One region of the Oceanisphaera sp. genome, then DNA from elsewhere that is predicted to be linked to it. Evidence: predicted binding sites of a transcription regulator. Region 1 holds the regulator's gene; the other holds the start of a gene.
What was found. Region 1 encodes NrdR, which represses ribonucleotide reductase genes. Its sites were predicted from a motif close to CACNNTATANNGTG; they were not measured.
Positions count from the first base shown of each region.

Region 2: the regulator NrdR is predicted to act here: its motif matches at 2,876-2,889, upstream of nrdA (class 1a ribonucleoside-diphosphate reductase subunit alpha).

Region 1 covers NZ_JBQDEX010000010.1:13,603-18,450, reverse strand. The annotation lists gene ACTHY5_RS01940 (alpha/beta hydrolase) at 1-619, opposite strand, end outside; gene ribBA (bifunctional 3,4-dihydroxy-2-butanone-4-phosphate synthase/GTP cyclohydrolase II) at 660-1,769, opposite strand; gene ribD (bifunctional diaminohydroxyphosphoribosylaminopyrimidine deaminase/5-amino-6-(5-phosphoribosylamino)uracil reductase RibD) at 1,877-3,019, opposite strand; gene nrdR (transcriptional regulator NrdR) at 3,020-3,469, opposite strand; gene glyA (serine hydroxymethyltransferase) at 3,837-4,848, opposite strand, start outside.
Region 2 covers NZ_JBQDEX010000039.1:8,672-13,519, forward strand. The annotation lists gene gyrA (DNA topoisomerase (ATP-hydrolyzing) subunit A) at 1-1,424, opposite strand, end outside; gene ubiG (bifunctional 2-polyprenyl-6-hydroxyphenol methylase/3-demethylubiquinol 3-O-methyltransferase UbiG) at 1,584-2,297, shown strand; gene nrdA (class 1a ribonucleoside-diphosphate reductase subunit alpha) at 2,984-4,848, shown strand, end outside.

The sequences.
Region 1 (4,848 bases):
CAATTTCTGCTGCGCACACACTGTGCTCCATCGAATAAGAGTGAAACTCAGGCGTGTATCCCCATTGTTGCAACTGCTCACAAGCTCGCTCTGCAAGCACTAAGGGGACCACTGCATCGCGGGTGCCGTGCATGACCTTAATCGGTAATGAATGATTCGCCTGATGGCGCTGCACCGTATCGGCAGTGGCTAAGTAAGTCGACATGGCAACCAAGCCTGCTAGGGGATGCTCACAACTCAGCGCCGTTTCATAGGCCACAGCCCCACCTTGAGAGAAGCCGGCCAATATAATGCGTTGACTGTCGATGCCCTCGGCTATTTGTTGGTCAATAATACCTTGAATGGCACGTGCCGATGCCCGCAACTGACGCTCGTCCACTTCACGGTCTAAATTCATGGCCATAATATCGTACCAAGCTGGCATCCGATGCCCGCCATTAATGGTCACCGGTATTTGTGGTGCATGAGGAAAAATAAAGCGCACCGCACTGCCTGCGGGCAAACCTAACTCGGGCACTATTGGCTCAAAATCATGGCCATTGGCCCCTAAGCCATGCAGCCAAATCACACAAGCTGTCGGGTTGGGGGCCGTTTCTTTTATAATGGCATTAAGTGTCAATTGAGGCTCTCCATATCAAAATGCTTATAAAAATCTGTCACTAATCAACGATATACTCAACGACTTCTAAGCCGAATCCTGACAGTGCATGGTAGCGTTTAGGCGAGCTTAATAGCTTCATTTTGCCCACGCCCATGGCTTGCAATATTTGTGAGCCTACCCCTACACGGCGTGAAGTCCCTTGCCATTTAGCCGCTGCTGGGCGCTTGCCTTTATCTACAGCTTCAAACTGGCGCACCAGTGATAATAAATGATCGGGCGTTTCTTCACGGCCTAAAATCACCATCACACCCCCTTCGTTAGCAATACGCTGCATTGACTTATTGAGCGGCCAAGTACGGGCAGAGTGACGGTCAGTCATTAGTACATCGGTAAACATATCGTGAATATGCACCCGCACTAAAGTCGGCTCTTCAGCGTTCACTTCGCCTTTTTTAAGGGCAAAGTGTACTTGATTATCAATGGTGTCTCTAAACGTGACCAGCTCAAAATCACCAAATTCAGTGGGTAAGTTACAACGCGAGACTTGTTCAATGGTAGTCTCATGCTGATTACGGTATTCAATTAAATCAGCAATGGTCCCAAGCTTAATATCATGCTCTTTAGCAAAGACTTCTAAGTCGGGGCGACGCGCCATGGTGCCGTCTTCGTTTAATATTTCTACAATGACAGCTGAAGGCTCTAACCCCGCTAAGCGGGCCAAATCACAACCGGCTTCGGTGTGACCGGCACGTGTTAACACACCACCATTTTGCGCTTTTAGGGGAAAAATATGCCCAGGCTGCACCAAGTCACTCGGCTTAGCTTCAGGTGCCACTGCCGCTTGTACCGTACGGGCACGATCGGCGGCAGAAATGCCTGTGGTGACGCCTTCGGCTGCTTCAATAGACACGGTAAAGGCGGTAGAAAACTGTTCGGTGTTATTGCTCACCATTTGTGGAATATCTAACTGGCGACAACGCGCTTCGGTCAGCGTTAAACAAATCAGGCCACGGCCATATTTGGCCATAAAGTTAATGTCTTCTGGGCGCACATGGTGCGAGGCCATGATCAAGTCGCCTTCGTTTTCGCGATCTTCATCATCCATTAAAATAACCATCTTTCCCTGACGAATATCGTCGATGATGTCTTGGGTATTACTTAACGCCATGAGTTTGTTCCTTAGGTATCTAAGATCTAGTGATCTTCATAAAACGGCTTATGGATCATACTGTCGGCGGCCAGGGTCGCCGACAGCCACACTGCACACCAGGGATATCAGCTTTTGATAAATCGAGCGGTCAGTTTAATATCATCACCCACTTGGCGGCAATCTTGCCATTGCAATTGAGTGACCTCGCTCATTGCAATACGCTCTGGCACATCAAAGAGTCCTCGTGCTTGGCTGCCCATTAATTTAGGCGCCTGATACAGCACCAGTTCATCAATCAGTTCATTTTCTAACAGTGCACCGCCTAAGCGCGCCCCTGCTTCAACCCAGAGTGAGTTGATCTGGCGACGACCAAGCTCTATTAGCAAAGCGGATAAATCAAGCTGCTTGCTAGCGGTTAGCGTTAGTACACACTCTTCCACTTGCTCACTAAAGCCCCCGGTTATTTGTCCGCGCACCAGTAATATTGGCCCTGGTACACTAAATAATGTCAGCGAAGGGGTGAGACGATTTTGAGTATCGATAATTACCCGCAGCGGTTGGCGCACTGTGGGGGGGGCTGCATCATCAGGGGTCACATTTGTGTAATCTGCCTGCACATAAGGTGGCAGTTCATGCCAACGCACATTCAAGCTGGCATTATCCATTAATACCGTATCGGCACCGGATAAAATGGCACAGCTCAAGGCTCTGTGGTGTTGTACATCGCGCCGAGCCGCAGGGCCTGTGATCCATTGGCTTACACCATTGGCCAGTGCGGTTCGCCCATCAAGGGTTGCTGCCAACTTTAACGTTACCCAAGGCAAACCGGTTTGCATACGGTGCATAAAGCCACGGTTAATGGCTACTGACTCTGCGGCCATTAAGCCGGCCTTGGCCTCTATGCCCGCCGCTTGCAACATGCGCAAGCCATTGCCAGACACTTGCGGGTTGGCATCTTCACTTGCCACAACCACCCGTGTTACTCCCGCATCAATTAAGGCCTGAGCGCAGGGGGGCGTGCGGCCATAATGCGAACAAGGCTCTAAGGTGACATAGGCCGTTGCCCCTTTGGCAGCTGCACCGGCTTGGCGCAGGGCAAACACTTCGGCATGAGGGCCGCCAGCCTGTTGGTGATACCCCTCTCCTACTATCTGGTTATTATTCACCAGCACACAGCCCACCGCAGGGTTAGGGCTAACTGTAAAGCGCCCGCGCGCGGCGAGTGCCAAAGCTCGGGCCATGTAAGTCGCATCTTGAGAATTAAACACTTATTGCTCCAGCCGGGCGATCTCTTCACCAAATTGACGTAAATCTTCAAAACAACGATACACAGAGGCAAAGCGAATATAGGCCACTTTATCAAGCAACTTGAGCTCTTCCATCACCAAGTTGCCAATATATTCAGACTTCACTTCGCGCTCACCAGTGGCGCGCAATTGAGACATAATGCGACAAACAGCTTGTTCGATCGCTTCTATACTCACGGGGCGCTTTTCTAAGGCACGTAACATGCCGGCTTCTAACTTATCTTCGTTAAAAGGCTCACGTACATCGTTGGTTTTAATCACCCTTGGCATGACCAACTCAGCGCTTTCAAAGGTGGTAAAGCGCTCTTTGCAGGCACAGCATTCTCGCCGGCGACGCACTTGCAAGCCCTCGCCGACTAAGCGCGAGTCAATCACTTTGGTATCGGTTGCTTGACAGAAGGGACAGTGCATAGTGCCTCCAAGGGCTAAAAATCGGCCTTTAGTGTAAATAAGCAGACATAAGAATGCTAGTAACGGCTTAAAAGCAGCGCCGAGCGCCTAGCTTAAAGAAAAACAGCAATGCCAAAATTTACATACTGCACAAATTGCTTGGCGTGCCACCGCAATGACAAAAAACACCTACGTTAACATGGTGCAAAAATGTAGAGGCCGCTTCAGCTGGCCGGTGGCGCGCAGCGGCACAAAAAACCATCAAACCACGCCATATTTAAAATCGGTGTGTTTTTTTTCGTACAGCGGTCAACGTAAAGCGTACCGCTGAGTCGCTAAAAAAAACGGGGCCTGTTGGCCCCGTTTTTCATCTTTTAGCTTACACCATTTAGGCATAAACAGGCAGACGACGACAAATTTCTTGCACCTGCTCTTTAACACCGGCAATGGCAGCATCATCGTTGATATTGTCTAACACATCGCAAATCCAACCGGCCAGTTGGCGCACATCGGCTTCATTAAAACCACGACGTGTGACTGCTGGTGTACCAATACGAATACCTGAGGTCACAAAAGGCGAGCGCGGGTCATTAGGGACGGCATTTTTATTTACCGTAATAAAGGCTTTACCTAAGGCGGCATCAGCTTCTTTACCCGTGATCCCTTTATCGATTAAATCAACCAAGAACAAGTGGTTATGGGTACCGCCAGACACCACTTTATAGCCACGCTCAATAAAAGCGGCGGCCATGGCTTGGGCGTTTTTCAACACCTGACCTTGGTATGTTTTAAACTCAGGTTCCATGGCTTCTTTAAAGGCCACCGCTTTACCCGCAATCACGTGCATTAGGGGGCCGCCTTGGCCACCAGGGAAAACCGCTGAGTTTAGCTTTTTCTCTAGCGCTTCATCATTAGATGCAGACAAGACTAAACCACCACGCGGGCCGGCCAGTGTTTTATGGGTGGTGGTGGTCACCACATGAGCATGTTCAATGGGGCTTGGGTAGTGGCCGGTGGCAATTAAACCCGCAACGTGTGCCATATCTACCATAAACCAGGCGTCAATTTTATCGGCAATCTCACGCATACGCGCCCAGTCAACAATCCCAGAAAAAGCAGAGAAACCACCAATAATCATTTTTGGCTTATGCTCAAGCGCTAATTGTTCCATTTCTTCGTAATCAATAACGCCTTCATCATTAATGCCATAAGGAATAATGTTGTACATTTTTCCCGAAAAGTTAGCCGGCGAACCATGGGTTAGGTGACCACCATGAGCCAAGTTCATGCCCATAACAGTGTCGCCAGGCTTAACTAATGCCATAAATACTGCCGAGTTTGCCTGAGAGCCTGAGTGCGGTTGCACGTTGGCATAAGTGGCACCAAAGAGCTGTTTGGCA
Region 2 (4,848 bases), on a different contig from region 1:
AAAATCTTTTCGTGCTCAAGACCGGTTAAGCGGTGCAGGCGCAAATCAAGAATGGCTTGGGCTTGCTGTTCGGTTAAGTGATATAGACCGTCACGAATACCAAACTCGGGCTCTAACCATTCAGGGCGTGCGGCATCATCACCTGCCTGCTCTAGCATACTGGCCACATTGCCCAGCTGCCAACCTTGGCTTATTAAGCCCACTTTGGCTTCGGCTGCGGTTGATGACGCACGGATCAACTCAATAATCGGGTCGATGTTAGCCAAGGCAATGGCCAAGCCTTCCAAAATATGGGCACGATCACGGGCTTTGCGCAGTTCAAAAATAGTGCGGCGTGTTACTACTTCACGGCGATGCTGAATAAAGCACTTCAACATGTCTTTTAAATTAAAAATGCGTGGCTGATTGTTATCCAATGCCACCATATTAATGCCGAACACATTCTGCATCTGAGTTTGTGAATACAGGTTATTCAAAATAACCTCACCCACTTCCCCCCGGCGCACTTCAATTACGATGCGCATGCCGTCTTTATCAGACTCATCACGCAGTGCCGTGATCCCTTCAATGCGTTTTTCTTTAACCAGCTCAGCAATTTTTTCAATTAAGCGTGCTTTGTTTACCTGATACGGCAACTCAGACACTATGATGGTTTCGCGACCGGTTTTTTCGTCTACTTGGACTTCTGCTAATGCACGCACATAAATTTTGCCACGCCCAGTGCGGTAGGCATCAACAATGCCAGATTTCCCGTTGATAATACCGCCCGTAGGGAAGTCGGGGCCTGGGATCAGCTCAATCAACTGATCGATACTGACCTCTTCATCGTCAATAATCGCCAAGCAACCGTCAATGACTTCGTTGAGGTTATGAGGCGGTATATTAGTCGCCATCCCCACTGCAATGCCTGACGAGCCATTCACCAATAGGTTAGGCACTTTAGTGGGCATTACCGCTGGTATCATTTCAGTGCCGTCGTAGTTGGGCACCCAGTCAACGGTTTCTTTATCTAGATCGGCCAATAATTCGTGGGATATTTTATCCATACGAATTTCGGTATAACGCATGGCGGCGGCTGAGTCACCGTCGACAGAACCAAAGTTACCTTGGCCATCAACCAAGGTATAACGCATCGAAAACTCCTGCGCCATACGTACAATGGTGTCATACACGGCACTATCACCGTGGGGGTGATATTTACCTATTACGTCACCCACCACACGGGCCGATTTCTTATAAGGCTTGTTCCAGTCGTTGCCCAACTCGTTCATGGCAAACAGCACGCGGCGGTGCACTGGCTTCAAACCATCTCGTACATCGGGTAGTGCGCGCCCTACTATTACGCTCATCGCGTAATCTAAGTAGGAACTTTTCAGCTCATCTTCGATGTTTATCGGCATGATTTCTCGGGCCAGATCGGTCATAGCTAGTCTTGTCCCCAGTTTATTGTTGATATCGCAATAAAAAACGCACCATTCTAGCATACAAATACACGCAAAGAGCACTGATGCTGGTAGTGAAAGCCTGCTTGGCTATAATAGTCGCTCTCTCTTGTCATTTAACTTGTCATAAAGGCGCAGTTCATGAACGTAGACCCACAGGAAATCGAAAAATTTGCCGCCATGGCCTCACGCTGGTGGGACTTAAACGGCGACTTTAAGCCCCTGCATACACTTAACCCCGTGCGCTTGGGCTGGATCAGCGATAAAGCCGGCGGCTTATTTGGTAAAAAAACCATAGATATTGGCTGCGGTGGGGGAATTTTAAGTGAAAGTATGGCGCGAGACGGCGCAGACGTCACCGGGCTAGATATGGGACAAGAACCCCTGACAGTGGCTCGCTTGCATGCATTAGAAGCGGGGGTGAGTATTAATTATCGCCAAGGCACTGCTGAACAATTAGCGGCTGAACAACCCGCGCAGTTTGAGGTAGTGACCTGCATGGAAATGCTCGAGCATGTGCCTAATCCAGCCTCTGTGGTACAAGCCTGTGCCGAGTTAGCCAAACCGGGCGCTACTTTGGTGTTTTCTACCATTAATCGCAACCCTAAAGCTTGGTTAATGATGATTATTGGTGCTGAATATGTGTTTAATATGGTGCCAAAAGGCACGCATGATCATAAAAAATTTATCACTCCTGCTGAGCTATGCCAGCATATAGAAGCGGCTGGGTTAGTAGTTAAAGACATTAGCGGCACTGTGTATCAACCTTTAAGTGGTCAATTTAAGCTAAGCCCTGATGCCGACGTTAATTACATGGTGTATGCAGTTAAACCCCACCCCACCACATTAACCTAACACGCAGTTATCTCAAATAGTGCTCACAGCTCAGGTCCTGTCACTTCATCACATCTTTTGCTTGTACTATAAATAAAAATGAGAGGCGTGACTTAGTCAGTTCGGCCTGCATAACGGCCGAACAAAGGGATCTTCTTCACCGACACGCTGCGGGGCTAATGATACTCACCATATCAGCCTACTGCGAACATTCACTGGATGTTCGTTAGGCCGATACCGTTCGTCACGGCGAGCAAGCTCAGGCCATGCAGCATGATTTGCATGGCACCTAAAGGTTGCTTGGATCAGAACACACCCATAGTCGTTTTGCCGTAATGTGAGGCGTAAAAAGACACGCTTACAGCCAAGCGCTGAAAGATCCAACAAGATCGTTAATTCAACATTTTTGCAAGCCAAATATTTTTTAAATCTTTCTTACTGCGCAGAAAAACAGCAATCAATCGCCAACGCCAGACGCTGAAAGGCGTCGCCGCTAGCAAGCGCAAATCTTTTACTTCATCAGGGCATCATTGCAGTGTCTCCCCCCCTTGAGATATTTTCCTCTAGGTTCTATATTGTGCACGCATAACGACGGCAATAACTATATATTGTGTTATGTTTACTAACTCAACACACTATATGGTAAATCGCATTAGCACGTGCGCCTCCTATAGCACAATAACATTTACGACTAAAAGGGCTGTTTCATGAATAAAAATCTGCTGGTCACCAAGCGCTCTGGTGTTAAAGAACACCTTGATCTTGATAAAATCCATCGCGTACTCGATTGGGCAGCAGAAGGGTTAGATAATGTGTCTGTGTCTCAAGTTGAGCTACGTTCGCATATCCAATTTTATGAAGGTATTCGCACCGAAGATATCCATGAAACCATTATTAAAGCCGCCGCGGATCTGATCTCAGAAGAGACCCCAGATTACCAATACTTGTCAGCACGCTTAGCAGTATTTCATTTACGTAAAAAAGCCTATGGCCGTTTTACTCCTCCGCACCTCTACGATCATGTAGCGCGCCTTACGGAGCTTGGCAAGTATGACCAACATATTTTGGCCGATTACAGCCGCGATGAACTCAATATTCTAAATGACTATATTGATCATGACCGCGACCTTAACTTCTCTTATGCCGCCGTTAAGCAGCTAGAAGGTAAGTATTTAGTACAAAACCGCATTAATGGCGATATTTACGAAAGCCCACAGTTTTTGTATATGTTAGTGGCAGCTTGCTTATTCTCTAAGTACCCTGCAGACACACGTATTAGCTATATTACGCGCTTTTATGATGCTATTTCTCTGTTTAAAGTATCACTACCAACGCCCATTATGGCCGGCGTACGTACTCCTACCCGTCAATTTAGCTCTTGCGTACTTATCGAGTGCGGTGACAGCCTAGACTCTATTAATGCCACCTCAAGCGCCATTGTACGTTATGTTTCACAGCGTGCAGGTATTGGTATTAATGCGGGCCGTATTCGTGCGCTGGGTAGCCCTATTCGCAGTGGTGAAGCCTTTCATACTGGCTGTATTCCGTTTTATAAACACTTTCAAACCGCGGTCAAGTGCTGCTCGCAAGGCGGGGTACGCGGTGGAGCGGCCACCTTGTTCTACCCTATGTGGCATTTAGAAGTTGAGTCTTTGCTGGTATTAAAAAATAACCGCGGGGTAGAAGAAAACCGTGTGCGCCACATGGACTATGGCGTGCAAATTAACCGCTTAATGTATCAGCGTCTCATTAAAGGCGGCGATATTACCTTGTTCTCGCCCTCAGATGTGCCTGGGCTTTATGATGCCTTCTTTGAAGATCAGGCTAAATTTGAAGCACTTTACTTACAATATGAGCAAGACCCCAGCATTCGCAAACGCACCATTAAAGCGTTAGAGCTGTTTTCATTAATGATGCAAGAGCGTGCGGGTACGGGCCGTATCTATATTCAACATGTGGATCACTGTAATACTCACAGCCCGTTTGACTCAAGCGTGGCTCCCATTCGCCAAAGTAACTTGTGCTTAGAAATTGCCTTACCAACTAAGCCATTGACGGATGTGAATGACGCCGAGGGAGAGATTGCGCTCTGTACGCTCTCAGCCTTTAATCTAGGTGCTATTAACGACTTAAGTGAACTCGAAGGTCTAGCAGACTTAGCGGTGCGCGCCCTTGATGCCTTGCTTGATTATCAAGACTATCCATTATTAGCCGCACAAAATGGCTCAATGAATCGGCGCACCTTAGGTATAGGCGTCATTAACTACGCCTATTACTTAGCGAAGCATGGTGTGAAGTACTCCGATGGCAGCGCACTGGGCTTAACCCATAAAACCTTTGAAGCCATTCAATATTACTTATTGAAAGCCTCTACACAGCTTGCTGAAGAGTTTGGCCCCTGCCCTTCTTTTGGCGAAACAACTTATGCCCAAGGCATTTTGCCGATAGATACCTATAAGAAAGACCTAGATGTTATCTGCCAAGAGCCGCTACACCTAGACTGGGAAAGCTTGCGTGAGCAAATTAAAACCCAAGGGCTACGTAACAGTACTCTAACGGCACTAATGCCATC